One region of the Pseudomonas sp. GW822-FHT02E03 genome, then DNA from elsewhere that is predicted to be linked to it. Evidence: predicted binding sites of a transcription regulator. Region 1 holds the regulator's gene; each other region holds the start of a gene.
What was found. Region 1 encodes FliA, which starts transcription of late flagellar genes. Its sites were predicted from a motif close to CTAAAGTTTNNNNNNNNNNNGCCGNTAA; they were not measured.
Positions count from the first base shown of each region.

Region 2: AC1RQB_RS04185 (methyl-accepting chemotaxis protein) is a predicted target of FliA. The motif match lies at 2,936-2,963, and genes of this name have one in related genera.
Region 3: AC1RQB_RS22470 (flagellar protein MotY) is a predicted target of FliA. The motif match lies at 1,871-1,898, and genes of this name have one in related genera.
Region 4: AC1RQB_RS04845 (methyl-accepting chemotaxis protein) is a predicted target of FliA. The motif match lies at 3,212-3,239, and genes of this name have one in related genera.

Region 1 is NZ_JBXAOA010000024.1:17,012-24,234, forward strand. It holds gene AC1RQB_RS18370 (protein-glutamate methylesterase/protein-glutamine glutaminase) at 1-263, opposite strand, end outside; gene AC1RQB_RS18375 (chemotaxis protein CheA) at 313-2,556, opposite strand; gene AC1RQB_RS18380 (protein phosphatase CheZ) at 2,612-3,400, opposite strand; gene AC1RQB_RS18385 (chemotaxis response regulator CheY) at 3,431-3,802, opposite strand; gene fliA (RNA polymerase sigma factor FliA) at 3,971-4,711, opposite strand; gene fleN (flagellar synthesis regulator FleN) at 4,708-5,538, opposite strand; gene flhF (flagellar biosynthesis GTPase FlhF) at 5,655-6,983, opposite strand; gene flhA (flagellar biosynthesis protein FlhA) at 6,995-7,223, opposite strand, start outside.
Region 2 is NZ_JBXAOA010000003.1:237,655-244,877, forward strand. It holds gene AC1RQB_RS04160 (FMN-dependent NADH-azoreductase) at 1-136, opposite strand, end outside; gene AC1RQB_RS04165 (LysR substrate-binding domain-containing protein) at 269-1,177, shown strand; gene AC1RQB_RS04170 (MmcQ/YjbR family DNA-binding protein) at 1,174-1,533, shown strand; gene AC1RQB_RS04175 (DUF1294 domain-containing protein) at 1,540-1,971, opposite strand; gene AC1RQB_RS04180 (undecaprenyl-diphosphate phosphatase) at 1,968-2,798, opposite strand; gene AC1RQB_RS04185 (methyl-accepting chemotaxis protein) at 3,091-4,725, shown strand; gene pnuC (nicotinamide riboside transporter PnuC) at 4,957-5,520, shown strand; gene AC1RQB_RS04195 (AAA family ATPase) at 5,517-6,041, shown strand; gene fapA (functional amyloid chaperone FapA) at 6,524-6,961, shown strand; gene fapB (fibril amyloid subunit FapB) at 6,963-7,223, shown strand, end outside.
Region 3 is NZ_JBXAOA010000039.1:15,538-22,760, forward strand. It holds gene AC1RQB_RS22465 (argininosuccinate synthase) at 1-769, opposite strand, end outside; gene AC1RQB_RS22470 (flagellar protein MotY) at 899-1,807, opposite strand; gene pyrC (dihydroorotase) at 1,965-3,011, shown strand; gene rnt (ribonuclease T) at 3,008-3,685, shown strand; gene AC1RQB_RS22485 (peroxiredoxin) at 3,802-4,404, opposite strand; gene AC1RQB_RS22490 (bacterioferritin-associated ferredoxin) at 4,730-4,948, shown strand; gene AC1RQB_RS22495 (hypothetical protein) at 5,183-5,383, shown strand; gene AC1RQB_RS22500 (hypothetical protein) at 5,431-6,045, opposite strand; gene AC1RQB_RS22505 (HEPN family nuclease) at 6,229-6,657, shown strand; gene AC1RQB_RS22510 (hypothetical protein) at 6,751-7,017, shown strand.
Region 4 is NZ_JBXAOA010000004.1:134,033-141,255, reverse strand. It holds gene AC1RQB_RS04860 (DUF1631 domain-containing protein) at 1-1,564, shown strand, start outside; gene ampD (1,6-anhydro-N-acetylmuramyl-L-alanine amidase AmpD) at 1,629-2,198, shown strand; gene ampE (regulatory signaling modulator protein AmpE) at 2,201-3,037, shown strand; gene AC1RQB_RS04845 (methyl-accepting chemotaxis protein) at 3,328-5,358, shown strand; gene AC1RQB_RS04840 (TatD family hydrolase) at 5,476-6,252, opposite strand; gene cra (catabolite repressor/activator) at 6,256-7,223, opposite strand, start outside.

The sequences.
Region 1 (7,223 bases):
CCTTCGTGAGTCAGCGAGGAGAACATCAACACCGGGGTCGGGCAGCGCTGCATGATGTGCCGCACTGCCGTGATGCCATCCATCATCGGCATCTCGTAGTCCATGGTGATCACGTCTGGCTTGAGCGCCAGCGCCTGATCGATCGCCTCTTTGCCGTTGGTCGCCGTACCGACGACCTGGATATTGGAATCCGCTGAAAGAATTTCCGAGACGCGGCGGCGGAAAAACCCCGAATCGTCCACCACCAGGACTTTGACTGCCATAAACACTCCGTTAGACGGGGCGAGGCTCAGTCGCCCCGCTCCCCCAGAATCAAATACGCCGTGCGGCGTAACGCTTGAGCATGCTCGGAACATCGAGAATCAGTGCAATGCGGCCGTCACCGGTAATGGTGGCGCCGGACATGCCCGGGGTTCCCTGGAGCATTTTGCCCAATGGCTTGATGACCACTTCTTCCTGGCCCACCAGTTGATCGACGACGAAGCCGATCCGCTGAGTGCCCACCGAAAGGATCACCACATGGCCTTCGCGCTGCTCTTCGTGAGCGGCGGAGCTGACCAGCCAGCGCTTGAGATAGAACAGCGGCAGCGCCTTGTCCCGCACGATCACCACTTCCTGGCCGTCCACCACGTTGGTGCGCGACAGGTCGAGGTGGAAGATCTCGTTGACGTTCACCAGCGGGAACGCGAACGCCTGGTTGCCGAGCATGACCATCAGCGTCGGCATGATCGCCAGGGTCAACGGGACCTTGATGACGATCTTCGAGCCCTTGCCCTTGGTCGAGTAGATATTGATGGTGCCGTTGAGCTGGGCGATCTTGGTTTTCACCACGTCCATGCCCACGCCGCGCCCGGAGACGTCGGAAATCTCGGTCTTGGTCGAGAACCCCGGAGCGAAGATCAGGTTGAAACAATCGGTCTCGCTGAGACGGTCCGCCGCATCCTTGTCCATCAGGCCTTTCTTCACGGCGATACCGCGCAGAACATCGGCGTCCATGCCTTTGCCATCATCGGAGATGGACAGCAGGATATGGTCGCCTTCCTGTTCCGCGGACAGAATCACCTTGCCGCTGCGCGGCTTGCCCATCGCTTCGCGCTCAGCCGGCTCTTCAATACCGTGGTCGACCGAGTTGCGCACCAAGTGGACCAGCGGGTCGGCCAGGGCCTCGACGAGGTTCTTGTCGAGGTCGGTTTCTTCGCCGACCAGCTCCAGGTTGATCTCTTTCTTGAGCTGGCGAGCCAGGTCGCGAACCAGACGCGGGAAGCGCCCGAAGACTTTCTTGATCGGCTGCATCCGGGTCTTCATGACCGCGGTTTGCAGGTCGGCCGTAACCACGTCGAGGTTCGACACGGCCTTGGACATGGCTTCGTCGCCGCTGTTGAGGCCCAGGCGGACCAGGCGGTTACGCACCAGTACCAGCTCGCCGACCATGTTCATGATCTCGTCGAGACGCGCGGTATCGACCCGCACGGTGGTCTCGGCTTCGCTGGCCGGTTTTTCCGGTGGCGGTGCGGCCGGGGCACGAGCAGGTGCCGGTGCAGCAGCGGCGGCGGCCGGTTTCGGCGCTTCGGCTTTTGGCTCGGGCGCTTTGGCCACAGGTTTCGCAACCGGTGCTGGCGCCTTGGCGACAGGAGCAGAAACCACTGCGCCAGTGCCAACCTCGGTGAACTTGCCTTTGCCATGCAATTCGTCGAGCAGTGATTCGAACTCGTGATCGGAGATCAGATCGTCGCCGGCCGCTTTAGCGGTTGGCGCAGCCGGGGCCGGAGCCGAAGCAATCGCCGACTCCAATGCATCGACGGCAAAGTTACCCTTGCCGTGCAGCTGATCGAGCAGTGCTTCGAACTCGTCGTCGGTAATATCGGAGCTGTCGCCTGCCGCTTTCGGGGCAGCCGGTGCGGCGGGCGCCGCGACTACTGCATCGACGGCGAACTGGCCTTTGCCGTGCAATTGATCGAGCAACGACTCGAACTCGGCATCGGTGATTTCGTCGCTGGCCGAGGCATCGCTGGTCGGCACTGGCGCAGCCGCTGGAGCCTCGGCTTGAGCCTTGACGGCATTCAGCGAGTCCAGCAGTTGTTCGAATTCGTTATCCGTGATGTCGCCCGATTCTTCAGCGGCAGGCTCTTCCACCACCTCGGCGACCGGTGCCGACTCATCGGCGGTTTGCGGCTCGGCCAGACGGGCCAACGCTGCAAGCAACTCAGGCGTGGCAGCCGTAATCGGGCTGCGTTCGCGGACTTCGCTGAACATGCCGTTCACCGCGTCCAGTGCTTCGAGAACCACGTCCATCAGTTCCGAGTCGACGCGTCGTTCACCCTTGCGCAGGATGTCGAACACGTTCTCGGCGATGTGACAGCACTCCACCAGCTCGTTGAGCTGGAGGAAGCCGGCGCCCCCTTTTACAGTGTGAAAACCGCGAAAAATTGCATTGAGCAAATCCGCATCATCCGGTCGGCTTTCAAGCTCGACCAGCTGTTCGGACAGTTGCTCTAGAATCTCGCCGGCCTCAACCAGGAAATCCTGAAGGATCTCTTCATCGGCGCCGAAGCTCATTAAGGGGGGTGCTCCTAAAGGTCTAAAAACCTAAAAAACCTAAAATGCTAAAACTCTAAAATCCTAGGCTGGATAACAAATCGTCCACATCGTCCTGACCGGACACAACGTCTTCTCTTTTATCGGCATGAATCTGCGGACCTTCACCCTGAGAGAGATGTTTTTGCGGATCTTTTTCAGCCAGCATCGCTTCACGGTCATGTTCGATGCCCGCAAAGCGGTCGACCTGACTGGCCATGAGCACGAGCTTGAGCAGGTTGCTTTCAACTTCGGTGACCAACTGGGTCACGCGCTTGATCACCTGACCGGTGAGGTCCTGGTAATCCTGGGCCAGCAGAATGTCGTTGAGGTTGCTCGACACGACGCGGTTGTCTTCACTGCTGCGGGTCAGGAAACCGTCGACCCGCCGGGCCAGTTCACGGAACTCTTCAGCCCCGACTTCGCGACGCATGAACCGTCCCCAATCCGTGCTCAGCGCCTGAGCCTCGTCGCTCAGGCTGTTGATCAGCGGCGTGGCGTTTTCCACCAGGTCCATGGTGCGGTTGGCCGCGGCCTCGGTCAGCTTGACCACATACCCCAGGCGCTCGGTGGCATCCGTGATCTGAGACACTTCCTCGGCTTGCGGCATGTGCGGGTCAATCTGGAAATTGACGATCGCGCTATGCAGCTCGCGGGTGAGCTTGCCCACTTCCTGATACAGGCCGCGGTCACGGGTCTGGTTGAGCTCATGGATCAGTTGCACAGCGTCGCCGAACCTGCCTTTTTCAAGGCTTTCGACCAGTTCGACCGCGTGTTTTTTCAGGGTCGACTCAAAATCGCCCTGTGAAGATTCGTTATGCTCCATAGCTCCCCCGTGACGGACTGGCTTTGCACATCAACCGATGCGTTCGAAGATCTTTTCAATCTTGTCTTTCAACGCTTGAGCCGTGAATGGCTTGACCACATAGCCGTTCACGCCCGCCTGAGCGGCTTCGATGATTTGCTCGCGCTTGGCTTCGGCCGTGACCATCAACACCGGCAGGTGTTTGAGTTTTTCATCGGCACGCACGTGGCGCAGCAGATCAATACCGGTCATGCCGGGCATGTTCCAGTCCGTCACCAGAAAGTCGATGCTCCCGCTGTTGAGGACCGGAATCGCGGTAATACCGTCATCCGCCTCGACCGTGTTGGTGAACCCAAGGTCACGCAACAGGTTTTTTATGATCCGCCGCATCGTTGAGAAGTCATCAACGATGAGGATTTTCATATTCTTGTCCAATTCGACCTCCAAGCAGTCTTAAAACGCGCGCAGCACCTGAACGCGCCGTTCAATCAATTCGGCGTAACACTCAACAGTTGTATGGATTACAACGGGCCGTGGCCGATGCAGCAAAATGCCGTACCCACCTCGTTCGCAGTGTCCCCACACTGCCTGTCAGCGCGCTCGCCACTCCCCCAAACGCCCCCGCAAACGGGCCGCGCACTGGCTGTGTAACTGGCTGACCCGCGATTCGCTGACCCCCAGGACCTCACCGATTTCCTTGAGATTCAACTCTTCGTCGTAGTACAGCGCCAACACCAGTCGCTCACGCTCCGGCAAATTGGCAATCGCGTCCGCCAGCGCCGCCTGGAAGCGTTCATCTTCCAGATCGCGCGACGGCTCGAGATGAGCACTGGCGCCATCCTCGTGCAGCCCTTCGTGTTCGCCGTCCTGCAACAGATCGTCGAAACTGAATAACCGGCTACCGAGGGTGTCGTTCAAAATCCCGTAATAATCGTCGAGACTCAATTGGAGTTCGGCCGCAACTTCGTGATCTTTAGCGTCACGGCCGGTTTTAGCTTCAATCGAGCGAATTGCGTCGCTGACCATGCGGGTATTGCGGTGAACCGAACGTGGCGCCCAGTCCCCCTTGCGCACTTCATCGAGCATCGCGCCGCGGATTCGAATGCCCGCGTACGTCTCGAAGCTCGCGCCTTTGCTGGCGTCGTATTTGGTTGATACTTCAAGCAGGCCGATCATCCCGGCCTGGATCAGGTCTTCGACCTGGACACTGGCCGGCAAACGCGCCAGCAAGTGATAGGCAATGCGTTTGACCAGTGGCGCGTAACGCTCGATCAGCTCGTACTGCGCGTCACGTGCCGACTTCTTGTAGAGGTTGTAGCCACTGGCTGTCATAGGACGGGTCCTGCGGTCTGTTGCACGAGGCGTTCGACGAAAAACTCCAGGTGCCCACGCGGGTTGGCCGGCAGTGGCCATGTATCGACCTTCTGCGCAATGGCCTTGAACGCCAGGGCGCACTTGGAACGCGGGAAGGCTTCGTAGACAGCACGCTGCTTCTGCACGGCCTTGCGCACGCTTTCGTCGTAAGGCACGGCACCGACGTATTGTAAGGCGACGTCGAGGAAACGATCCGTGACCTTGGTCAACTTGGCGAACAGATTGCGGCCTTCCTGCGGGCTCTGCGCCATGTTGGCCAGGACGCGGAAGCGGTTCATGCCGTAGTCGCGATTCAACAATTTGATCAGCGCGTAGGCGTCGGTAATCGAGGTCGGCTCATCGCACACCACCAGCAGCACTTCCTGGGCTGCACGAACGAAACTGACTACCGAGTCACCAATCCCCGCAGCGGTGTCGATCACCAATACGTCGAGGTTGTCGCCGATGTCGCTGAAGGCCTGGATCAGGCCGGCATGCTGGGCCGGGCTCAAATGAACCATGCTCTGGGTGCCGGACGCCGCCGGGACGATGCGGATGCCGCCGGGCCCTTGCAACAGTACGTCGCGCAGCTCACAGCGGCCTTCGATCACGTCGGCCAAGGTGCGTTTGGGTGTCAGTCCCAGCAGGACGTCGACGTTCGCCAGTCCCAGATCGGCATCCAGCAGCATGACGCGCCGGCCGAGCTCAGCTAGAGCCAGGGACAAGTTCACTGACACGTTAGTCTTCCCGACGCCACCTTTGCCGCCGGTCACCGCGATCACCTGTACGGGATGCATGCTGCCCATGTTATTTCTTTACCTTGTCTTACTTAGACGGAGGCCACATTACTGGCTGCGCGTTCATCAACGGAACAATGCATGGCAGACCATCGATGTAGGTACAAAAACTGTTCATTAGTACCTCAGCCAACCTGCTTGGTCGGGCTGTGGTAAATATCAGCGAACATGTCAGCCATGGCTTCTTCGCTGGGTTCTTCCTGCATTTGTACGCTGACGGCGCGGCTGACCAACTGATGACAACGCGGCAGATGCAAATCATCCGGAATCCGCGGACCATCGGTCAGGTAAGCCACCGGCAACTCATGGCTGATAGCCAGGCTCAACACCTCGCCCAGACTTGCCGTTTCATCCAGTTTAGTCAGGATGCAGCCGGCGAGGCCGCAACGTTTGTAACTGTGATAAGCGGCAGTTAGAACCTGTTTCTGGCTAGTGGTTGCCAAGACCAGATAATTTTTTGATTTGATGCCACGTCCAGCCAGGCTTTCGAGCTGCATGCGCAATGCCGGGTCGCTGGCCTGAAGGCCGGCGGTATCGATCAGCACCACGCGTTTGCGCAGCAAAGGCTCCAGCGCCTGCACCAGCGATTGACCCGGGTCGACGTGGGTGACCGACACGTTGAGGATGCGGCCCAGGGTCTTGAGCTGTTCCTGAGCGCCGATGCGATAGCTGTCCATGCTCACCAGCGCAATGTTTTGCGCGCCGTACTTGAGCACATAACGGGCTGCGAGCTTGGCCAGCGTGGTGGTCTTGCCCATGCCTGCCGGGCCAACCATGGCAATCACACCACCCTCTTCCAACGGCTCGACTTCCGGAGTGGCGATCATCCGCGCCAGGTGCGCAAGCAACATGCGCCAGGCCTGACGGGGTTCTTCAATATCGGTAATCAGTGCCAGCAGATCGCGCGACAACGGGCCGGACAGGCCGATGCGTTGCAGGCGACGCCAGAGGTTGGCCTGGGCCGGACGGCTGCCTTGCAGCTGATTCCAGGCCAGCGAGCCAAGTTGCACTTCCATCAGTTCACGCAAGCTGTTGAGCTCGAAACGCATCGAATCGAAGGCTCGCGGGTCAACTCCACCGGAGGCTGCCGCGGGGGCTGGTGCAGCACGACGAGGTTCAGCGTAAGTCGGTTCGATCAGCGGCTCGGCGGCGGTCAGCGGCAGGCCGGCGAACAATTGGCGATTGGTGCTGTTGTCGCTCTCGCCATCGCCACGCAGGCTCAGTTCGGCCTGGGCGGTAACGATCCGCGACTGGGTCTTGCGCAGTTCGTCCTCGAGCTCCATGTTCGGAACACGCGGGGCCAGCGCCGACAGTTTGTAATCCAGGGCAGCCGTCAGCTCGACACCGCCGGCAATCCGGCGATTGCCAATGATGGCGGCATCAGCGCCCAGCTCATCACGAACCAGTTTCATGGCCTGACGCATATCGGCGGCGAAAAAACGCTTAACTTGCATAAACCACTACCTCAGCCGTTGGGCCCTACTGTCGCAACGATGGTCACTTGCTTGTTGTCAGGGATTTCCTGGTAAGCCAACACATGCAAACCCGGGACTGCCAGTCGGCCGAATCGCGAGAGCATCGCGCGAACCGGACCGGCCACCAGCAGAATCACCGGTTGACCTTGCATTTCCTGACGCTGCGCCGCTTCGATCAACGAACGTTGCAGTTTCTCTGCCATGCTTGGCTCCAGCAGA
Region 2 (7,223 bases), on a different contig from region 1:
CATCGTCGGCCAGGTCGCGGTAAGTCACCACAACGCCAGGCTCGGCAGCTTGCCAGGTCTTGACGACTTCGCCGCTCAACTGACGGGAAGCCGAGTTGTCACCCAGAATGCTCGAATCGATATGCAGTAATTTCATGTGGGATCTCCAAGGTGAGGATCGCCACCGGGCGATCTGATGGAGACAATCCTACCGACGAAACCAATGGCTGATTAGTCGGCAATAATGCGATAGTTCGTCCCATTGATAGAACAGTCGAGTATTCAATCGATGCAAGACCTCAACGACCTCTACTATTTCGCCAAGGTGGTCGAAGCCGGTGGCTTTGCTGCAGCCGGGCGTTTGCTGGGGATTCCCAAGTCGCGATTGTCGCGACGCATTGCTGAGCTGGAAGAACGCCTCGGCGCGCGCCTGCTGCAACGCACAACCCGCCAACTCAACCTCACCGCCGTGGGCGAGCGTTACTTGCGCCATTGTCAGGCAATGCTGCTGGAGGCCGAAATGGCCGACGAGGCGGTGGCCAGCATGTCCAGCGAACCCCGGGGGCGCTTGCGAGTGTCCTGCCCCGTAGGGTTGGCCCACCAAATGCTGCCTGGCGTAATCAGTAACTTCCTGGAGAAATTCCCCCAGGTTCAACTGGAAGTCATGCTGCTCAATCGTCGGGTTGATTTGATCAACGAGGGCGTCGATGTCGCCTTGAGAGTGCGGGATCTGGGTGATGAAGATCCATTGCTGGTGACTCGTCGCCTGCGTCAGGCCCAGATGCTGATGGTTGCCAGCCCGGCATTTTTGCTCGGCCATGAAATCGATCACCCCGAAGACCTGAAAAACTTGCCCGTGCTCGGCGCTCTGGAGGCCGATCGCATGGTGCACATCCGCATGCTTGATCAACAGGGCAAAAGCTACGACCTGAGCCTCGAGGCGCGATTGGGCTGCGAAGATTTCATCGTGCGCAAAGCCTGCACCCTCAGCGGCCAGGGTTTTACCATGCTGCCCATGATGTATTGCGAGCAAGAGCTGGAAAACGGTTCGCTGGTGCAACTATTGCCCGAGTGGTCATTGCCGGGCGGCTGGCTGCAAGCCGTCTACCCTCATCGACGCGGGGTGATGCCGGCGGTGCGCGCCTGGGTCGATCATTTGATCGAATCATTCAATGTTTGCGGGGACAGACTGTTATGAAAGCGGGACGAATGAGCGAAGAGGATGTCGCGCAATACTGCCTGGCGTTGCCCGGCGCGCGGGAGGATTACAAGTGGGGTGGCGTGCGGGTGTTTTCGATTGCGGGGAACAAGATGTTTGCCTTGCAGAACCTGCGGGGACAGTCCTTGGCTTTCAAGGTCGACAAGGACCTGTTCCTGGGCCATTGCGACCGCCCGGGCATTCACCCGGCACCGTATCTGGCCCGGGCCCAGTGGGTCATCATGGAAACGCCCTACCCGCTGGGCACCGAAGAACTGCAAGGCTTGCTGCAACGTTCCCACCAATTGGTGGTGAGCAAGTTGCCCAAGCGCACGCAGGTCGGCTTATTGCTTTGAAGCGCTTTAAAACAATGCAAACAGGTTAGCGCCCAGAAACAGCTGATCGATCCAGAACACTTGATGCATCAGCACGATGAGCCAGAACACCAACTGAAACGAGACTTTGCGGGTCTTGTGCCGAAACGCTTGCTGGGCCAGCAAAGCGCCCGGCCAACCACCCGCCAGCTCCACCGCGTGCAAGACGTTCTCCGGCGTGCGCCAACGGTCGGCGCGGGCCTTGTGCTTGTCGCTCCAGTACAGGAAAAACGCCAGCACGCTGACGATGCCGTAGGCCGCCAGGGGAATCACCGACACCCCGCGCAGCCACATCGACACCGAGCCAAACAACGGCACTGCGCACAGCACAACGAACACCAGCAGTTTCAGCCGCAGGTTCTGCATGGCGCCCCCGGACTTGCGCCCGGGGTTGTTGTTGCGTGCACTGGAATCGTTCATGGCTTGACCGCTGTCCAGTCGACCCAGCCGAATTGCCAAGTGGCCAGGATCACCAGACCGAATGCAATGCGATACCAGGCGAATGTCGCGTAGCTGTGGCTGGCAATGAATATCAGCAGGGCCCGAACGGCGATCATCGCAAAGATGAAGGCGGTGATGAAGCCAATGGCAAATACCGGAAAATCAGCCGGCACAAACAGGTTGCGGTATTTGTAACCCGAGTACACCGCCGCGCCGACCATGGTTGGCATGGCAAGGAAGAACGAGAATTCGGTGGCCGTTTTGCGCGACAACCCGAACAGCAAGCCGCCAATGATCGTCGAGCCGGAACGCGAAGTCCCGGGGATCATCGCCAGGCACTGGGCGAAGCCGACTTTGAGAGCGTCTTTCCAGGTAATGTCATCGACGCTTTCAGCATGCACTTCATGCTGACGACGTTCGGCCCACAACATCACGACCCCGCCCACGACCAATGCGGTAGCCACGGTAATCGGGTTAAACAGGTACTCGTGAATCAAGTCGGCGAAAATCACCCCCAACACCACCGCCGGCAGGAAAGCGATCAACAGGTTCGCGGTAAAACGCCGAGCGCTGGGCTGCGTCGGCAAGCCAATGACCACGTCGAAGATCTTGCGGCGAAACTGCCAGACCACCGCAAGGATCGCGCCGAGCTGAATGATGATATTAAAAGCCATGGCCCGCTCGCCGCCGAAATTGAGCAAGTCCGCCACAATAATCTGGTGCCCGGTACTGGAAATGGGCAAGAACTCCGTCAGCCCTTCTACCACGCCTAAAATCAATGCCTGAAAGGCCGTCCAAAGATCCATCAATCCCCCAAGAAACAATGCCCCCAGGCATGCTCCGTTAATAATTCATATGCATTAGCTGCGATCAACCTTAGCTGAATCCCCGCGCGCACAAGCTCCACGCAAAACGGTAAAAATTGCGTGAAAAGAGACTTGGGCTCAGGTTTTCCTGCGCGGGGCCGAAATCCTATCAGACAAGCCTCGTTTACGCTGCCGCGTAATAGGACCTGAGTCGGATAGGCCCGATCGGCAAAGTGTGATTGGATGCTGGCGATCGTTTATTACAAGAACAAGAAACCGGAGTAACCGCGTTATGAACAGCTTGCGCAGTGTGTCGATCAGCCGACGCTTGTGGCTCATCTTGATCGTGGCCGTGGTGATGCTATTGACGTTGGGCGTGTTGATGCTCAAGCAGATTCACGACGACCTCTATCAGGCCAAGGCCCAAAAGACCCAGCACGTGGTGCAGACCGCCAGCGGGATCCTCACCTACTATCACGGCCTGGAAACTGCCGGCACCCTCACCCGCGATGCCGCGCAAAAACAGGCACTGACCGCCGTGCGCGGTTTGCGCTACGACCAGAACGATTATTTCTGGATCAACGACCTGACGCCCGTCATGGTCATGCACCCGACCAATCCGAAACTTGAAGGTCAGAATCTCTCGACGATCCGCGACCCCGACGGTTTCGCGCTGTTCAACGAGATGGTTGCCATCGCCAAGGCCAAGGGTGCCGGCATGGTCGATTACCGCTGGCCGAAACCGGGCGCCAGCGCGCCGGTGGAAAAAACCTCCTACGTGAAACTGTTCGAGCCCTGGGGTTGGGTGATCGGTTCCGGCGTGTACATCGATGACATGCAGGCCGAGTTTTATGCCCAAGTCTGGAAGGCCTCTTTTGTGGGGCTGGTCATTGCGCTGATCATGGCCCTGCTGGTGATCATGATTGCCCGCAGCATCGTGCGTCCGCTCCAGGAAACCGTGAACGCCATGGCCAACATTGCCAGCGGTGAAAGCGACCTGACCCGCAGCCTCGATACCCACGGTCAGGACGAAGTCACGCAACTGGCCCGGCACTTCAACGCCTTCACCGCGAAACTGCGTCTGGTGATCAGTCAGCTGCAAGTGTCCGCTGGTGCGCTGGGCCAATCTTCCAATGAACTGGGCAATGATGCCGCGCAAGCCCAGCAGCGCAGCCAACAGCAATCCCAACAAATGGAACTGGTGGCGACCGCGATCAACGAAGTGACCTACGGCGTGCAGGATGTGGCCAAAAACGCCGAACACGCGGCCAGTGAAATGCGCAATGCCGAGTCTCAAGCGCAACAGGGCCAGGTCAATATCGACGGCAGCCTGCAGCAGATCGACAAGCTGTCGTCGACCATCGATCAAGCCGTTGAAGTGATTCGTACGCTGGCCGCCGAAAGCACGCAAATCGGCAGCGTTCTGGAAGTGATCCGCTCCATCGCCGAGCAAACCAACTTGCTGGCCCTCAACGCAGCCATCGAAGCCGCCCGAGCCGGCGAGCAAGGTCGCGGGTTTGCGGTGGTCGCCGATGAAGTGCGCCTGTTGGCCCAGCGTACTCAAAAATCGACGGCGGAAATCCAGTCGATGATCGAACGCCTGCAAAGCCATTCGGAAGCGGCGGTCAAGGTGATTGGCGACAGTAGCCGTGCCTCGCAACTGACCATCGAGCAGGCCGGCCTGGCCGGCGCCAGCCTGAATGCCATCGGCCAGGCCTTGCGCAATCTCAATGGGTTGAACGCTTCGATTGCCAGTGCGACCTTGCAACAGGCCCACGTGGTGGAAGACATCAATCAGAACGTGACCCAAGCCGCAGGCTTGTCCCACAGCACGGCACTGGCGGCCGAGCAGTCGAGCGTGGCCAGTGTTCATCTCAAGGAATTGAGCGAGCAGTTGAACGGGTTGTTGAAGCAGTTTCGGGTGTAACTCTTTTCTTCACCTGACGCGATCCCTTGTGGGAGCGGGCTTGCTCGCGAAAGCGGTATATCAGGCAGCATCAATATTGACTGTGCCGCCGCCTTCGCGAGCAAGCCCGCTCCCACAGGGATTGCGTTTGATTGACTGGCATTGGCAAGCCCCCTTCCCCACAACAAGCCCATTCCCCAACAATCCGGGTACAATTCGCCCCCTTCATTTTTACGACACCAAGGAACCTCCATGTCCGGGCTTGAACTGTTTGCTGCCGCCCTCGGCGTGATTGCCGTCTGGTTGACGGTCAAACAGAACCCCTGGTGCTGGCCGATCGGTCTGGTCATGGTGCTGCTGTATAGCTGGATCTTTTTCGAAGTGAAGCTGTATTCGGACATGCTGCTGCAAGTGATCTACGCCGGTTTGCAGATCTACGGCTGGTGGCAGTGGACCCAGGGGACCGCAACTCATGGCAAGCGGCATGTCAGCCTGCTCGATGGCAAATCCGTTGCGCTCGGACTGGCCGTCGGCGCAGTCGGCAGTTTGCTGCTGGGCGCCGCGATGGCCCACTGGACCGATGCCGCGCAGCCCTGGCTCGATGCGGCACTGACCGGTTTCAGCCTGGTGGCGCAGTTATGGATGGCGCAAAAACGTCTGCAATGCTGGCCGCTGTGGATCGCACTGGACATCATCTTTGTTGGCCTGTTCATCTACAAAGAGCTGTACCTGACTGCAGGTCTTTATGGGGCGTTCGCACTACTGGCGGTGCATGGCTGGCGGACATGGCGCACCGACCCGGCGTTGCGCACATGAAAGTTCTGGTACTGACCGGGCCTGAATCCAGCGGCAAGAGCTGGCTGGCCGCCGAACTGCAACAGCAACTCGGTGGTGTTCTGGTGGGTGAATACGTGCGCTGGTTTATTGAGCAGAAGGCGCGCGACACCTGCCTGGCCGATATCCCTGAAATCGCTCGCGGTCAGTTGCAATGGGAAGACGACGCTCGCGTCCAGGGGCCGTCGTTGCTGATTCTCGACACTCACTTGCTGAGCAACATGCTCTGGAGCCAGACCCTGTTTGGCGATTGCCCGGCCTGGCTCGAGCAAGCACTGCTGGCTCGACACTATGACTTGCACTTGCTGCTGTCGCCCGAACAAGTCGATTGGACCGATGACGGTCAGCGCTGTCAGCCCGAACTGGATGCACGCCGGGCTTTTTTCAACGCGACTCAAGCATGGCTGGAGCAGCATCGACAACCTGTTCAAGTGCTTCAGGGCGATTGGGCCGAACGCCGGTTTCAGGCATTGCAAGCCGTCACGCTGCTGCTCGGGCGCTGAGCCGGCCAACACCCAAATCCCTGTGGGAGCGGGCTTGCCCGCGAAGACGGCGGCACAGTTAATATTGATGTCGCCTGACACACCGCCTTCGCGGGCAAACCCGCTCCCACATTGGATTGCGCGGAGCTGAAGGACACTGGCCAAATACTCCAGCATTTGTTGCAGAATTTTTGCAAATACGTCCGCTTCTGAAACACCGCCCCCTCTCGAACAACCCGTCTCAACGCTGGTCATCGTCTTGTCATGCGATGTGTTAGAGCGCTGATACATCCTGCACAAAGCTTGGATCCAGTGCTATTGCGATCTCTTATCAATATTGCCGTCCCGGCGGTTGTCTCAGACCTGAAACACCCTTTTATCGATCCACCAGCGTTGATCGATAACCCTCTGAATCAAAACAATAATCAAAAACCGGCACAGCTTTCGCTCATTCCTTCACAACGCTGACCAGGACCAGCCACAACAAAGAAGGAATTGCCGCCGTGGGGACATTTGATAACAGCATCTTTAGCCTCCTACTGATCGGATGTGTACTGGGCTCAAGTGTCAGCCTGCCCGTACAGGCTGACAACGGCCTCATCATTATCAAACGTGATGTCCAACCGCGCATGGCAACGCGTGCACCGGTGATGCCCGACCCTAGCCCCACGACCGCCAATGCCAACCCGTCCAAACAAGTCCTCAGGCAAACGAACGAGTTGAGCGACGGCGACTTCGCCAACGTCGCCAGTGGTGCCGGTATCTCCCGCCTGGTCACTCAAGGTACCAACAACCTGGGCGGCAATATCACCAACCAGACCCAGCTTTCCAACCTCCCCGCTGGACGTTCGGGAAACTCGGGCAACGGTATTGCCAACATGGTCAATTCAAATGTCCAGCAAGGCCTGGGTGCTCTGAGAGTTGTAACGGGAGACCGTTGAGATGAATCGTACGCTGCTGATGATCGCCATGTTTTGCAGTGCATCCACCTTTGCCCAATCACCCGTCATCAATAACGCCGACATCGACGGTTCGGGCATGCAGCACCAAGGCAACCTCTCAGTCAACCAGGCGGCGGGCGATCAGCAGCAACAGGCCAACGCCCGGGCCATCGCCATTGGCAACAACGCCAGTGCTACCACACAAATTCGCCAACGGCTGCGTACGCAGGTCGACCCCAGGATCGATGCTCGATCCAGCATT
Region 3 (7,223 bases), on a different contig from region 1:
TACCATGTTCGCCACCGATACGGTTCAAGGTCGCCAGCACGGTGGCCGGGGTCATTTCGACGCCGTCCAGTGCGACGATGTCGCCGTTACGGTAGGTCAGTTCCAGGTACTGCGCTTTATCGGGAGCCTTCTCCGGGGAGACGGTCCAGCGCCACATGTCTTCTTCGTGCTCGGTCCAGGTGTCTTCCAGCACGCCGCCTTCATAGGAGATGTGCAGCAGGTTGGCATCCATCGAATACGGGGATTTTTTCTTGCCGTGACGCTCGATCGGGATGTTGTGCTTTTCAGCGTAATCCATCAGCTTTTCACGGGAGAGCAGGTCCCATTCGCGCCACGGAGCGATCACTTTCACGCCTGGCTTCAAAGCGTAGGCGCCCAGTTCGAAACGAACCTGGTCGTTGCCCTTGCCAGTCGCGCCGTGGGAAATGGCGTCAGCACCGGTTTCGTTGGCGATTTCGATCAAGCGCTTGGCGATCAACGGACGAGCGATGGAAGTACCCAGCAGGTACTCGCCTTCATAAACGGTGTTGGCGCGGAACATCGGGAACACGAAATCGCGCACGAATTCTTCACGCAGATCGTCGATGTAGATTTCTTTTACGCCCATGGCCTGTGCCTTGGCGCGGGCCGGTTCGACCTCTTCGCCCTGACCCAGGTCAGCGGTGAAGGTCACTACTTCACAGTTATAAGTATCCTGCAGCCACTTGAGGATCACCGAAGTGTCCAGGCCGCCGGAATACGCCAGAACGACCTTGTTTACGTCCGCCATGCCATCACTCCACGGGGTTCTACGGAAAGCCGTCAAGTCTACCGCTCATGCAGGATAATTTACAGAGGCGCGACAGCTTATGACGACGAAGCGACAGATTATGTCGAGCGAGCGACGATTTCAGCTGGTTCAGGAGGTCTTCGCGCTGCCCGCGGAAGCAGTGGCTGGAGGCGCCGGTTGCTCGGTCGGCGCTACCCTTTCAAGGCGTACGGCAACCCGGCGGTTCTTCGCTCGATTGGCGGCATTGTTGTTCGGTGCCAGAGGATAGCGCTCACCGTGAAAACGCAGGGTGATCTGCGATTCCTGGATACCATTGGCCTTGAAGAAATCCATCACGGCCAGCGCCCTGCGTCGAGATAGTTCGCGGTTGGTCAGGCGGTTGCCGCTGTTGTCGGAATGGCCATCGAGTTCAATGTGGTTGACCGTCGGATCGGCTTTCATGAATTCCAGCATGACCTGCAAATGGGCCTTGGCTTGGGCGTCAAGATCGATACCCTCCCCCGGAAAGCCGACTTCGGATTGCTTCACCTGCTCGAAATTCTGCGGCAGCAACTTGGCCACGCAACCCTGGTAGTCACTGTAGGCCTTGCTGAATTTGACCGGCAGCAGACGGACTTCAGATACCCGCCCCTCGCCCGAGGAGTGTCGAACCACCGGGCTGCGACCGTCCAGTAACCCGCTGATCAGGCGCCCGGCCTGAACTTGCGAGCTGTTGAACAGCACGTTGCCACTGCCGATTCGCACCGAGCCCAGGTTGATGTCGCCACGCCCCGGCTGCCATGGCGCAGCGGCCGCCAGCAAGGTCGCGGAACCGCCACCGATCATCGAGTTGTAGGCCTTCAAGCGAAATGTCGCCTGTTCGCCGGCACGACGCACGAACTCTCCCGAGCCGAAATCGGTGATGGGTTGAGTCAGGCGGCATTCGAACTTGTCACCTTCGACCGTCCACTCGATGCTCTCCAGACGGGTCTGGAAAGTGAGCGCCATCGCAGGAAGGCTGGCAAACACACTGAGCAAGGCTAAATAACGCTGGCGCACGGGAGGCTCCACTGGCTTGTGCAACAAAAAGACCGACACACACATTTACGGCATACCTGTTGGGTATCGGAAGGTTGCCGCAAAACTTGATAGCGAGTGCCTGCAAGAGTCTTTTCCGGTAGCATTCCCCTGAGTTCGACCCGCCTGGAATCCCCTCATGTCCGACCGCCTGACCCTGCTGCGTCCCGACGACTGGCATATTCATCTTCGCGATGGTGCTGTGTTGACCAATACCGTCGCGGATGTCGCGCGCACCTTTGGTCGCGCCATCATCATGCCCAACCTGGTACCGCCGGTGCGCAACGCGGCTGAAGCCAATGGCTATCGCCAGCGGATTCTCGCCGCGCGTCCGGCCGGCAGCCGTTTCGAACCGCTGATGGTTCTGTACCTGACCGACCGCACCCAGCCCGAAGAAATTCGTGAGGCCAAGGCCAGCGGTTTCGTTCACGCCGCCAAGTTGTACCCGGCCGGCGCGACCACCAACTCGGACTCTGGCGTCACCAGCATCGACAAGATTTTCCCTGCACTCGAGGCCATGGCCGACGTCGGGATGCCCTTGTTGGTTCACGGTGAAGTCACCCGTGGCGATGTCGACGTTTTCGATCGCGAAAAAATCTTCATCGACGAGCACATGCGTCGAGTGGTCGAGCGCTTCCCGACCCTCAAAGTGGTGTTCGAACACATCACCACCGCTGACGCCGTGCAGTTCGTCAACGAGGCTTCGGCCAACGTCGGCGCGACCATCACCGCGCATCACCTGCTGTACAACCGCAACCACATGCTGGTGGGCGGGATTCGGCCGCACTTCTATTGCCTGCCGATCCTCAAGCGCAATACTCACCAGGAAGCCCTGCTCGACGCCGCCACCAGTGGCAGCGACAAGTTCTTCCTCGGCACCGACTCGGCACCCCATGCCCAGCACGCCAAAGAAGCGGCTTGCGGCTGTGCCGGTTGCTACACCGCTTATGCCGCAATCGAGATGTATGCCGAAGCCTTTGAACAGCGCAACGCGCTGGACAAGCTCGAAGCCTTCGCCAGCCTCAACGGCCCGCGCTTCTACGGCCTGCCGGTGAACACCGATCGCATCACCCTGGTCCGCGATGAGTGGACCGCCCCAACCAGCCTGCCGTTTGGCGAGCTGACTGTAATCCCGATGCGCGCCGGTGAAAAACTGCGCTGGCGCCTGCTGGAGGAACACGCGTGAGTGAAGACCATTTCGACGACGAACAGGACGGTCAAGGCAACGGAGGTGGTCCTCGTCATCCAATGGCTGCCAGATTCCGTGGTTACCTGCCGGTTGTCGTCGACGTAGAAACCGGTGGCTTCAATTCGGCCACCGATGCCCTGCTGGAAATTGCGGCGACCACCATCGCCATGGACGAAAAGGGCTTTGTGTATCCCGATCACACCTACTTCTTCCGCGTCGAGCCATTTGAAGGCGCGAACATCGAAGCGGCCGCTCTGGAGTTCACCGGGATCAAGCTCGATCACCCGTTGCGCATGGCCGTGAGTGAAGAAGCAGCGCTGACTGATATTTTCCGCGGCATCCGCAAGGCCCTGAAAGCCAACGGCTGCAAACGGGCGATTCTGGTCGGGCACAACAGCAGCTTTGATCTGGGCTTCCTCAACGCTGCTGTCGCACGCCTGGACATGAAACGTAACCCGTTTCATCCATTTTCCAGCTTCGATACCGCGACCCTCGCAGGTCTGGCCTACGGTCAAACCGTATTGGCCAAGGCCTGTCAGGCAGCCGATATCGACTTCGACGGTCGCGAGGCTCATTCGGCTCGCTACGACACCGAGAAGACTGCCGAGCTGTTCTGCGGCATCGTCAATCGCTGGAAACAAATGGGCGGCTGGGAAGACTACAACGACTGATTCATCACTAATCTGTGGCGAGGGAGCTTGCTCCCTCGCCACAAGTGAACATGGGTTTATCCCGCCCATAAAAAAACCGGCCTTGGCAGCCGGTTTTTTTATGCCTCGAACGTGCCTTACAGCGCAGCAGCGTTCTCGGTCAGGTAAGCCGCAACACCTTCGGTGGAAGCGGTCATGCCTTTGTCGCCTTTTTTCCAGTTGGCAGGGCAAACTTCGCCGTGCTCTTCGTGGAATTGCAGAGCGTCGACCAGACGGATCAGCTCTTCGATGTTACGGCCCAGCGGCAGGTCGTTGATGATCTGCGAGCGGACAACGCCTTTGTCGTCGATCAGGAACGCGCCACGGAAAGCCACGCCGCCTTCGGACTCAACGTCGTAGGCCTTGGCGATTTCGTGCTTCAGGTCGGCCGCCATGGTGTAGCGAACTTCGCCGATGCCACCATTGTTGACCGGGGTGTTGCGCCAGGCGTTGTGGGTGAAGTGCGAGTCGATCGAAACGGCTACCACTTCCACGTTGCGTGCCTTGAAATCAGACATGCGGTTGTCCAGAGCGATCAGCTCGGACGGGCAAACGAAGGTGAAGTCCAGTGGGTAGAAGAACACCAGGCCGTATTTGCCTTTGATGGCCGAGGACAGGGTGAAGCTGTCTACGATTTCGCCATTGCCGAGTACGGCCGGTACGGTGAAGTCAGGGGCTTGTTTGCCTACGAGTACGCTCATTGGATATCTCCTGGTGTAATAACGTTGAAGAACAGGGTTCATGCCAGCCTGCCACCCTCGGGCGACAGCCCTGTGACACAAACCTGCTTCGCAAAAGGCCGACCATCATACACCGCGTTTTTCACCTGTCCTTAGCGCCTTAATGGTTTTTTTCCTGGAAGGTAAAAAGACCGCTGCTATATTTTTCTCCTGACAACGTGAGAAGAAACCGTTCGTCAGTCACATGCCCTTATGACGAAAACCTTCCAGAAACCACTTTGACAATCATTCTCGTTAACATTAAGATCCATCGCAATTGAGTCACAACCAGCGACGGTTTTCACTTATGTATGTCTGCCTCTGCACTGGCGTCACCGACGGTCAAATCCGCGATGCAATCTATGAAGGTTGCTGCAGCTATCGGGAAGTCCGTCAGGCCACCGGCGTTGCCAGCCAATGCGGTAAATGCGCCTGCCTTGCCAAGGAAGTGGTCCGTGAAACCCTGGGCAAACTGCAATCGGCCCAGGCGGCGATCTCCTACCCCGCAGAATTTACCGCCGCATAACTACCGTATTTCAAAGAACCGGACTTGATGTCCGACTATAAATAGCTAGAAACTCAAAATAATTCGATAAAAAACAAGGGCTTGCAGCGATGCAGGCCCTTGTCGTTTCTGGTCGGGGTTACTCCGGGGTGACGCTGCCGTTGGTCAGGGATGACAGCAGGTTAACCCAGCCGGAAATCACTGCCGGGCGCCCCTATACTGAGATACCGGGTCGCGCTTGGGAGCGCCGAAGCCATGGACACCGTCAGATGGCAAGTCATAAACAGCAGCACCGCAGAGCTTGAAATCAACTACGGCCAGAAATGGGCAAAGGTCAGGCTTGAAAATCTGGTATTCGATACAGAGCTAAAACCGGAGGACTTTTATAAAAAGTGTCTGGCCGAACTCTTCACCGCGATCAATGCTAAGGGCGTGCACTGGACGGACCGCCCGTAGCGAATGAAACAGTTCGTGTGCGAAGCAGGCACGGGGGGTGCATTCCATCAGGCATGGTCTTGGTGCGGAACATCCCGCGAGAGCTGGCGCAAAACCCAATCAATCTGTGGCCGGTGGAATACGATCCCTTCGTTATGCGGGAAATCGTGGGCTAGATGTGGGCTGTGATCGAAGTCCCACGTTCTGAGCGTTTCGGCACATGACACACCAAATTCCGTTATGGAGCGGAGAGAAAGCAACAAGGCTATTTCATCGCTAGTAAAACCCGTGAGCGGGAATTCACGGGCAGCATCCCGATGTATTACCCAACTGTTGGGTTGTGACAGAAACAGCCAACGGTTCCGGTCATCAGGTTCAGATCTGTCGATTACACCCGCCATATGATCGAAGGAATTCTTCACCCGAAATGCCAACCAAGCAACAGAGGCAAGCAAGTCCTCCTTTTGCTTTCGTGCCCGCATCTGCTCGTGCTGATAAGGAATCAGCCACGCAGCAATAATCGCAGCAATAGAGCCGACAGCCTGAACCCAAGCTGGGGCGTTTGCGCTGCCCCATGGCAAGTAAAGCAAGAGGCAGAGGGGTATCACCACTGCTGGCGATAAACATAGAGCCCTCACCACGCTTGCCCAAGTGAATCTGATGACGATTTCCCTTTCCAACATGCCCTGACCCCAACATTAAAAAATAAGCATGCACGATGCCGTCACGGCAGTCCAAGGGGATGGCATGAACAGCCTCTGCCACGGGTGTTGAGTCATTGTGGACAATAGGTGATGCCCTGCTACCTTTACCGCTGTCGGGCTTGCCGTTATCCATGTTCCCGCCATCGCGCCAGAGGAAGCTGTATGAGCTACTTCAATAATTTTGAACGACTTTTCATGCAGAGAAGCCTAGAGCTTGTTGACACATACCAAGGCGAGTACGAAAGCACACAGCTTCTTAATGGGCTCATCGGGCTTCTATTTTTTCCAAACGAAAGGATGCCTGATCTAATTCCTGAGAAATCTCTTCAGGACATAGAAGCCTGGGGCTTTAGCCAAGACTGCATAATCAACGCAGGAGCAAACAAAAAGCCACAAGAAATAAACCTGCGAGAGATAATAAAGCGTCTAAGAAATTCCGTCGCTCATTGCAGGGTAGAGCCTTTTCCAAATGATCACCGGCCATGCGAAGGTTTTTTTTTTGCGGATAGAAATGGCTTTGAGGCAAAGATACCAACAGATCAAATTAAAAACCTGATGAGAAAGCTACTTACTCATTTGCTGGAGAAATGACATATAACACTTGGTTAAAATCGTTCGCCACGCTCTCTGGGGCCGCGCGCAACGGGCCCTTAGCTAAACGGTTATATTTATCGGAGGCCACATATGAATGATGAAGAAATGGCAAGAGAAATCGCCAAATCAGCACAAGCCTTTTCTGAGCCAATCGATTTCGACAAGCTAATTAAAGATGGTCTTCTGATAAAGGAAGGCAGGTCATTTTATGTTCCCGATTTCAACGCTCTCCCAGAAAAAGTGTCAAAGCGCATTAAAGAAACAGCGTCAACTAAAGATGGATTGAGAGTAACCTTTCACAAAGAGTCAAAAGCGCTTAAAAAGATCGCAGAACAGTTAAGTGGTTACCTTGAGTAAAAAGCATAACAACCGGTTCAAGTCGTTCGCTTCGCTCACTCGGGACGTTAGCCAATCCGAATCAGTCCGCTGAGGTACAGGATGAAAGATATAATCCGAAGAACGCTAATCGTTTTCTGGCTGGCCGCCATCGCAACACTTTTTGTTAATATATTCGACAGAGGTTTTTTCCACTCGTACGCATGGGAGATATCCGCGTTTCTAAT
Region 4 (7,223 bases), on a different contig from region 1:
AGCCAATCAACTGCTGATCGCCACCGGCGTGCTGCCGGACCTCAAGCCCGCCCCGGCGCGGCGTGCCACCGATCGGGCGGCTGCGAGTGTTCATGCTGATCCCGCCGAGACAGGCGTGCAAACTGGCAATACGCAGATTGACGAAGGCGTGCAGGAAGTCTTCGCCGCCTTGCAGGAATTGCTGTTCCACGTGCGTGGCAGCGTTGCGCCGACCCTGGAGGTCAGCGCCCAGACCCAGCCCATCTCAACCCGCGACCTGCTGCGCCTGCTCTCGCATTTGCAGCAATACGTACCGGCACTGGCGGCTCCAGACGACTTCGATCTGCGTAACCAGCTCGAACAACTGCTGACCCGGGGCAGCGTCAAAAGCGGCAAATCGCGTGTGGTGGGGGTGGCCGACGAAGACGTGATCAACCTGATCGCCATGCTCTTCGAATGCATCCTCGATGACCGCAACCTGCCGGACTCGCTCAAGGCGCTGATCGGCCGTTTGCAGATCCCGATGCTGAAAGTCGCGGTGCTCGACAAGAGCTTCTTCAGTCGCAGCAGCCATCCGGCCCGGCGCTTACTCAACGAAATCGCCGCAGCAGCCATGGGCTGGGGCGAGTGCGATGACCATGAGCGCGACAGCCTGTACCTGCGCATCGAGCAAGTGGTGCAGCGTTTGCTGAACGACTTTGTCGATGACCCGGCAATCTTTTCCGAATTGCTGGCGGATTTTCTCGCCTTCACCCATGACGAGCGCCGTCGCAGCGAATTACTCGAGCAGCGCACCCGTGACGCCGAAGAGGGCCGCGCCAGGACCGAACTGGCGCGTCAGCGCGTCGAGCAAGCGCTGAACCAGGCGTTGGTGGGCAAGGTGCTGCCGCACAGTGTGGTGGCGTTTGTCCAGGAGGCCTGGAGCAAAGTGCTGTTGCTGACCTGCCTCAAGCACGGTGATCAGTCCGCCGAATGGCACGCCGATGTGCAGACCATGGAGCAATTGATCTGGAGCGTGCAGCGCCATGATGAACCCGACGTGAGCGTGCGCTTGTTGGCGCTGGTGCCGGGGTTGCTCAAATCGTTGCGCGATGGTTTGAACAGCTCGGCATTCGATCCGTTCGCCACCGGCGAGTTTTTCAGCAAGCTGGAAGCTTTGCACGTCCAGCTGTTCGAACGTCCAGGCCAGAAAAGCATGGCCGTTGACGCACCGATGATGGTCGAAGTGCAGCAGCAAATCGTGCTTCGCAGCGCTGACGAAGGCCCGCTCGAGACAGCATCGATGTGTTTGCCGGAGGACGATGTCGCTTTGCTTCAAGTCGATCAGTTGCGCCTGGGCTGCTGGGTCGAGTTTCAGGAAGATGAGGAAAACACCCTGCGCTGCAAGCTGGCGGCGATCATTGAAGCCACCGGCAAGTACATCTTCGTCAACCGTACCGGGATGAAAGTGCAGGAGCACAGTCGCACCGGTCTGGCCCTGGAGTTCCGGCGTGGTGCGGTGCGAACGCTGGACGATACCTTGCTGTTCGACCGGGCGCTGGAATCGGTGTTGGGCAACCTGCGGCGTCTCAATCGCGGCAAGTGATCGCGCGCCGAGGGTCTATCGCGGCATACTGGGCACCAACACAGTCGTCGTTGAAGGAACCTGTATGCAGTTGGACCCCGCGAGCGGTTGGTGTCAGGGCGTGCGCATATGCCCCTCGCCCAACTTCAATGCGCGCCCCGAGGGCGAAATCTCCCTGCTGGTGATCCACAACATCAGTCTGCCGCCAGCGCAGTTTCTGACCGGCAAGGTGCAGGAATTTTTCCAGAATCGTCTGGATGTCACGGAACATCCCTACTTTGCAGGAATCGCCGACCTGCGGGTGTCTGCGCACTTTCTGATTGAACGTGACGGCGCCGTCACTCAGTTTGTCTCTTGTCTTGAGCGCGCCTGGCACGCTGGCGTCTCGTGTTTCGAAGGACGGGATACCTGTAACGATTTTTCCGTGGGCATCGAGCTCGAAGGCACGGATGATCTGCCGTTCACCGACGCCCAATATCAAGCGTTGACGGCCCTGACCCGACAGCTGCAAAGCGCCTTCACGGGTATCACCGCACAACGCATCTGCGGGCATAGCGACATCGCACCCGGGCGCAAGACTGATCCGGGACCGGCGTTTGACTGGGCACGCTATCGCGCGTCTCTGGCAAAAGCTGCTCAGGAAAAAAAGGAGTAACAATGAGTTTTCTGGTGCTGCTGTTGGCGGTGTGGATCGAGAAGTTCTCGGCTCTGCGCCATCAGGTTCAACGTGATGGCGGTTGGGTGCGCGAGCTGAACAAGCTTGAAGCCAACCCACGCATGACAAACCGTCCGTGGCTGATACTGGTGGTGCTGGTGTTGTTGCCGGTGGCGCTGCTGGGTTTGCTGTTGGTGGTGCTGGAGCCGGTAGCCTACGGTTTGCTGGCGTTACCGGTGCACTTGCTGGTGGTGATTTACAGTCTGGGCCGAGGTGATCTGCTGGCCGGCCTCGGGCCGTTCCGCGATGCCTGGCGCCGGGAAGACCTGCAAGCCGCCGCTCATGTGGCCAAACGCGACCTGAATATTTGTGCCGACAGCGGCGAGCAACTGCTGGAGCGAGTTGAAGGGCATCTGCTGTGGCAGGCCTATCAGAGTTTTTTCGCGGTGATCTTCTGGTACTTCCTGCTGGGCCCGGTTGCCGCGTTGAGCTATCGACTGCTGGCGCTGGCCGAGGAGCACGGGCAGAACCCGGCCGTGGTCGAGCGAGCGGCACAGCTGCGTCATGCGTTCGATTGGGTACCGGTGCGACTGCTAGCGGCGAGTTTTGCGCTGGTCGGCAACTTTGTCGCGGTCGGCCGGGTGATGCTGCACGAGCTGCTGAACTGGAACATCAGCGCCGCCCAACTGATCGAGAAAGTTGGGTTGGTGGCCGGTGAAATTCCGGCGCCGATGGTCGGGCCGGACGGCATCAACAGCCTGGACCGGATCTGGGAACTGCTGCTGCGCGCGGCAGTGCTTTGGTATGCCGGGTTTGCGTTGTGGACTGTTTTGTCCTAAGCCACAACACATGTGGCGAGGGAGCTTGCTCCCGTTGGGTCGCGAAGCGGCCCCCGGCGCCCGTCCAGACAGACTAAGTTGTCTGGATTTTACGACTGCTTCGCAGCCGAACGGGGGCAAGCCCCCTCGCCACAAGGTGCTCATCCGCTCCAACAATGGTACCCCGCCGTTAACCTTAAGTTACAAAACCCTCCGCCGATTTAGGCTATACAGAGATAGCGCCAATAGTGGCTATCTGCTGTCTCTGCGCGCCTGCCATAAAAATAAGAATTCAAAAGGGAGACTTCACAGTGAAGAGCTTGCTCTATCCCGCCGTCGCGCTGATGAACCGCCTGAGCTTCGGCATGAAGTTCAGCCTGATCAGCGTGCTGTTCCTTGTGCCGATGCTGGTGACCAACTTCTATCTGGTGCGCGATTCCTATCGCGAATTCCAGGGCACACGGGTCGAGCTGCAGAGCCTCGACCTGCTGGGCAGCGGCCTGAGCCTGCGCCGGGATCTGGAAACCCTGAACAACCTGGTGCAGATCAACGTTACCCTTGGCCAGTCCGGCAAGGCCGGTCATGTCGAGTCGAACATCAGCGCCCTGGAGCAAAGTGTTCTGACCCGTTTGCAAGGGCTGGCGGCGATGACCACTGACCCGGAACAAATCACCTTCTTCGATGGCAAGCGCGATGAAATGATCGCCGCGTTCAAGGCCCAGCAAACGGAAACCTCCCTGCAAAGCAAAAGTGCGCTGATCGGCAAGTTGCTCGGCAACGCGCAGATTTTCAGCCAGATCATTGCCAGTCAGGCCGGCCTGAGCCGCGACAGTCAGAGCGACATGCGTCAGCTGAGCGAGCTCATTACCAACGTCACGCCAGCCGTCACCCAGACGCTTGGCGAAGGCCGGGCGATGGGCTCTTACTCGTTGGGACAGGGCTTTCTCAATTCGTCGTCGAGCACCCGGTTCGATGAATTGCTGGCGCAGATCGAAAAGCTTCAAGCTGAATACGGTCTGAAATTGCAGGATGCTCTGGGCTCCAGTAAAGCAGCGCACGAAACCCTGGCCGCTCAGGCTGAAAGCAGCAAGGCCTCTCTGAAAAAGGCCAGTGAACTGTTCGAAGAACAGGTGGTGATGGCTGAAACCCTCGATGCACCGTGGCAGGCCTTTTACGATCAGGTCACGGGCCTGATCGACCAGACTTACCAACTCAATGAAGCCACCCTGAAGTTTCTCGGTACCCAGTTGCAGCAGCGGCTGGAGCAGCATCGCACCCATATGATCTTGCAGGTGGTGGCATTGGCGGTGGTGTTTGTGTTGATTTTTTACCTCTATGGCGGTTTCTACGCTTCGACCCGCACCACCCTCAAGCGGCTTGGCGCGGTGATGGATAAAGTGGCGGCCGGTGACATGACCGTGACCTTCAGCGCTAACAGCCGCGATGAACTGGGCGAGCTGGGCGAGGTATTCACCGGCACCGTGAAGAAGATCCATGATCTGATCGAGCGGGTGGGCCAGACCGTTGGTGAGGTCGAGCGTCAGGCCGGCCAGGTCGAGAACGTGTCCGCTCAGAGCAATCAGGCGGTGGCGGGGCAACGCACGCAGATCGAGCAGGTCGCCACCGCGATGAACCAGATGTCAGCCACGTCTCTGGAGGTGGCGCGCAGTGCCGCGGCGGCTGTCAGCAGCGCCCATAGCGTCAACGACGAGACCATCAGCGGGCGCGGCCTGGTGGAGTCCCAGCAGGGCAGCATCGCTGCACTGGCCAGTGAGATCGATCAGTCGGTACGGGTGATCAATCAACTGGCCAGCGACAGCCAATCCATCAGTCGTGTGCTGGAAGTGATCAAAAGCATTGCCGAACAGACCAACCTGCTGGCCCTCAACGCGGCCATCGAAGCCGCGCGCGCAGGCGAGCAGGGCCGTGGTTTTGCGGTGGTGGCGGACGAGGTCCGGACCCTGGCCAAACGCACCCAGCAATCGACCGAAGAAATCGAGCAGATGATCGCCAAGCTGCACAGCGGTGTCGGTGCGGCGGTCAAGGCGATGGGCACCAGCCATCAGATGGCCAACGGCACGGTCGGGCAGTCGGAAAAGGTTCAGCAGGCGCTGGAAAACATCCTCGGCGCCGTCGGCATGATCGTCGACCAGAACCAGCAGATCGCCGCCGCGGTTGAGCAACAGACTGCCGTGGCTCACGACATCGACCAGAATATCGTCGAGATCAACCGTGCCGGTGAGCGCACCGCTGACGGCGCGCACCAGACCGAAAATGCCAGCCGAGCGTTGTCGGCGCAGGTGGTGGAACTCAAGCAATTGATCAGCGCGTTCCGGGTTTGATGCCGCGCAGAGGATCCAATGTGGGAGCGGGCTTGCTCGCGAAAGCGGTCTATCAGTCACATAAAATTTGAATGTGACGGCCTCTTCGCGAGCAAGCCCGCTCCCACAGGTATTGGATTACCAGTTGAACAGCTCACACGCATTGGTCGTGCTGGCGGACGCCAGTCGTTCGGGACTGACTGCCATGATGGCAGCCAGTGCCGCGCAGATTGCCGGCAAATGAGCCGGGCTATTACGTTGGCCGGGGAACATGGCGGGGGCCATGTCCGGTGAGTCGGTTTCCAGTACCACCGATTCAAGGGGCAAACCGGCGAGCACACGGTGCATGCGCAGGGCCTGCGGCCAGGTCGCGGCGCCGCCGAGGCCGAGTTTGAAACCCAGCTTGATGTATTCGCGAGCCTCTTCCTGGCTACCGGCGAAGGCGTGAATGATTCCCGCGCGCTTCAAGCGAAACCGTTTGAGCGTGGCAATCACCGCCGCATGGCTGCGTCGCACGTGAATCAGTGCCGGCAGATTGAAGTCCGCCGCCAGTTGCAGTTGAGCGTCGAACAGCGCTTGCTGGCGTTCGCGATCCAGGGTTTCGATGAAATAATCCAGACCGATCTCACCCACCGCGCATAGCTGTCGATGGCCCGCCAGACGCGTCAGCCAATCACCGAGTTCGGTCAAATCCTCAGGGCGATGGTCATCCAGATACACCGGGTGCAAACCGAACGCCGCATGCAGATCGGGATCGCTTTGCACCAGGTCCCAGACCCGCTGCCAATTGGCCTGATAAACCCCCAGCACCACCATCCGCCGCACGCCGAGGGCGCGGCTCTCGGCCAGCAGCGCCTGACGATCCACGTCGAAATCCGGGAAATCCAGATGAGTGTGGGTGTCGATCAGTTCCACGGCTCAGTCCTGATGAATTCGCTGCTTGAAGGTTCGCGCGATGGCCTGCACGCCGGGTTGGTAATCGGCCTGTTCAATGGCCGCCAACGCCAGTTGCAAAGCTTTGTCGGCGATCAGTTGATGCTGCTGGGACATGGCGTTGACCGGCAGCGGCAGGAAGTCCAGCAACTGCGTATCACCGAAGGTGCCCAGGCGTAGCGGGCGGGTTTTCAGCGGGAAGTCATGCAAGGCATCGAACACGCCCTGAAGCAGCACGTAGGAGGTGGTTACCAACGCATCCGGCAAATGGCCCAGGCGCTGAAGCAACTCTTCCATCAATTGCTTGCCGCACTCACGGCTGAACGACTCGCCGTGCTCGATCAGCGCCTCGCCTTTGAAGCCGTTCAGCGCTTCCTTGAAACCCGCCGCCCGTTCCTGGCTGATACTCAATTCGGGACGGGCACCGATCAAGGCGATCTGCTTGGGCAACGGGTCCAGCAGGCTGCGGGTAAGCTGCAGACTGGCTTCGCGGTCGTCACTGATCACCGAGCAAAAGTGCTCAGGCTCCATCACCCGGTCGATGGCGATGATCGGAATGCCTTTGGCCTGCAACTGGCGGTAACTGTCATCGCCGGCCGGCAGGCAACTGGCGACGATCAGTGCATCGCAGCGGCGGGCGCGGAACAGTTGCAGTAATTGCCGTTCGCTGTCTGGCGCATCGTCGGAGCTGGCGATCAGCAATTGATAGCCGCGAGCCCGGGCACCTTGTTCCAGCAGTTTGGCGATTCGCGCGTAACTGGGGTTTTCCAGGTCCGGCAGAATGAACCCCAAGGTGCGGGTGTGCCGACTGCGCAGTCCGGCGGCCTGAGGATTGGGTGTGAAGCCATGTTGTTCGACAACTGCTCGCACGCGCTCGACGGTGGCGCTGCTGATACGTTGCTGTTCGGCCTTGCCGTTGATGACATAACTGGCGGTGGTCACGGAGACGCCGG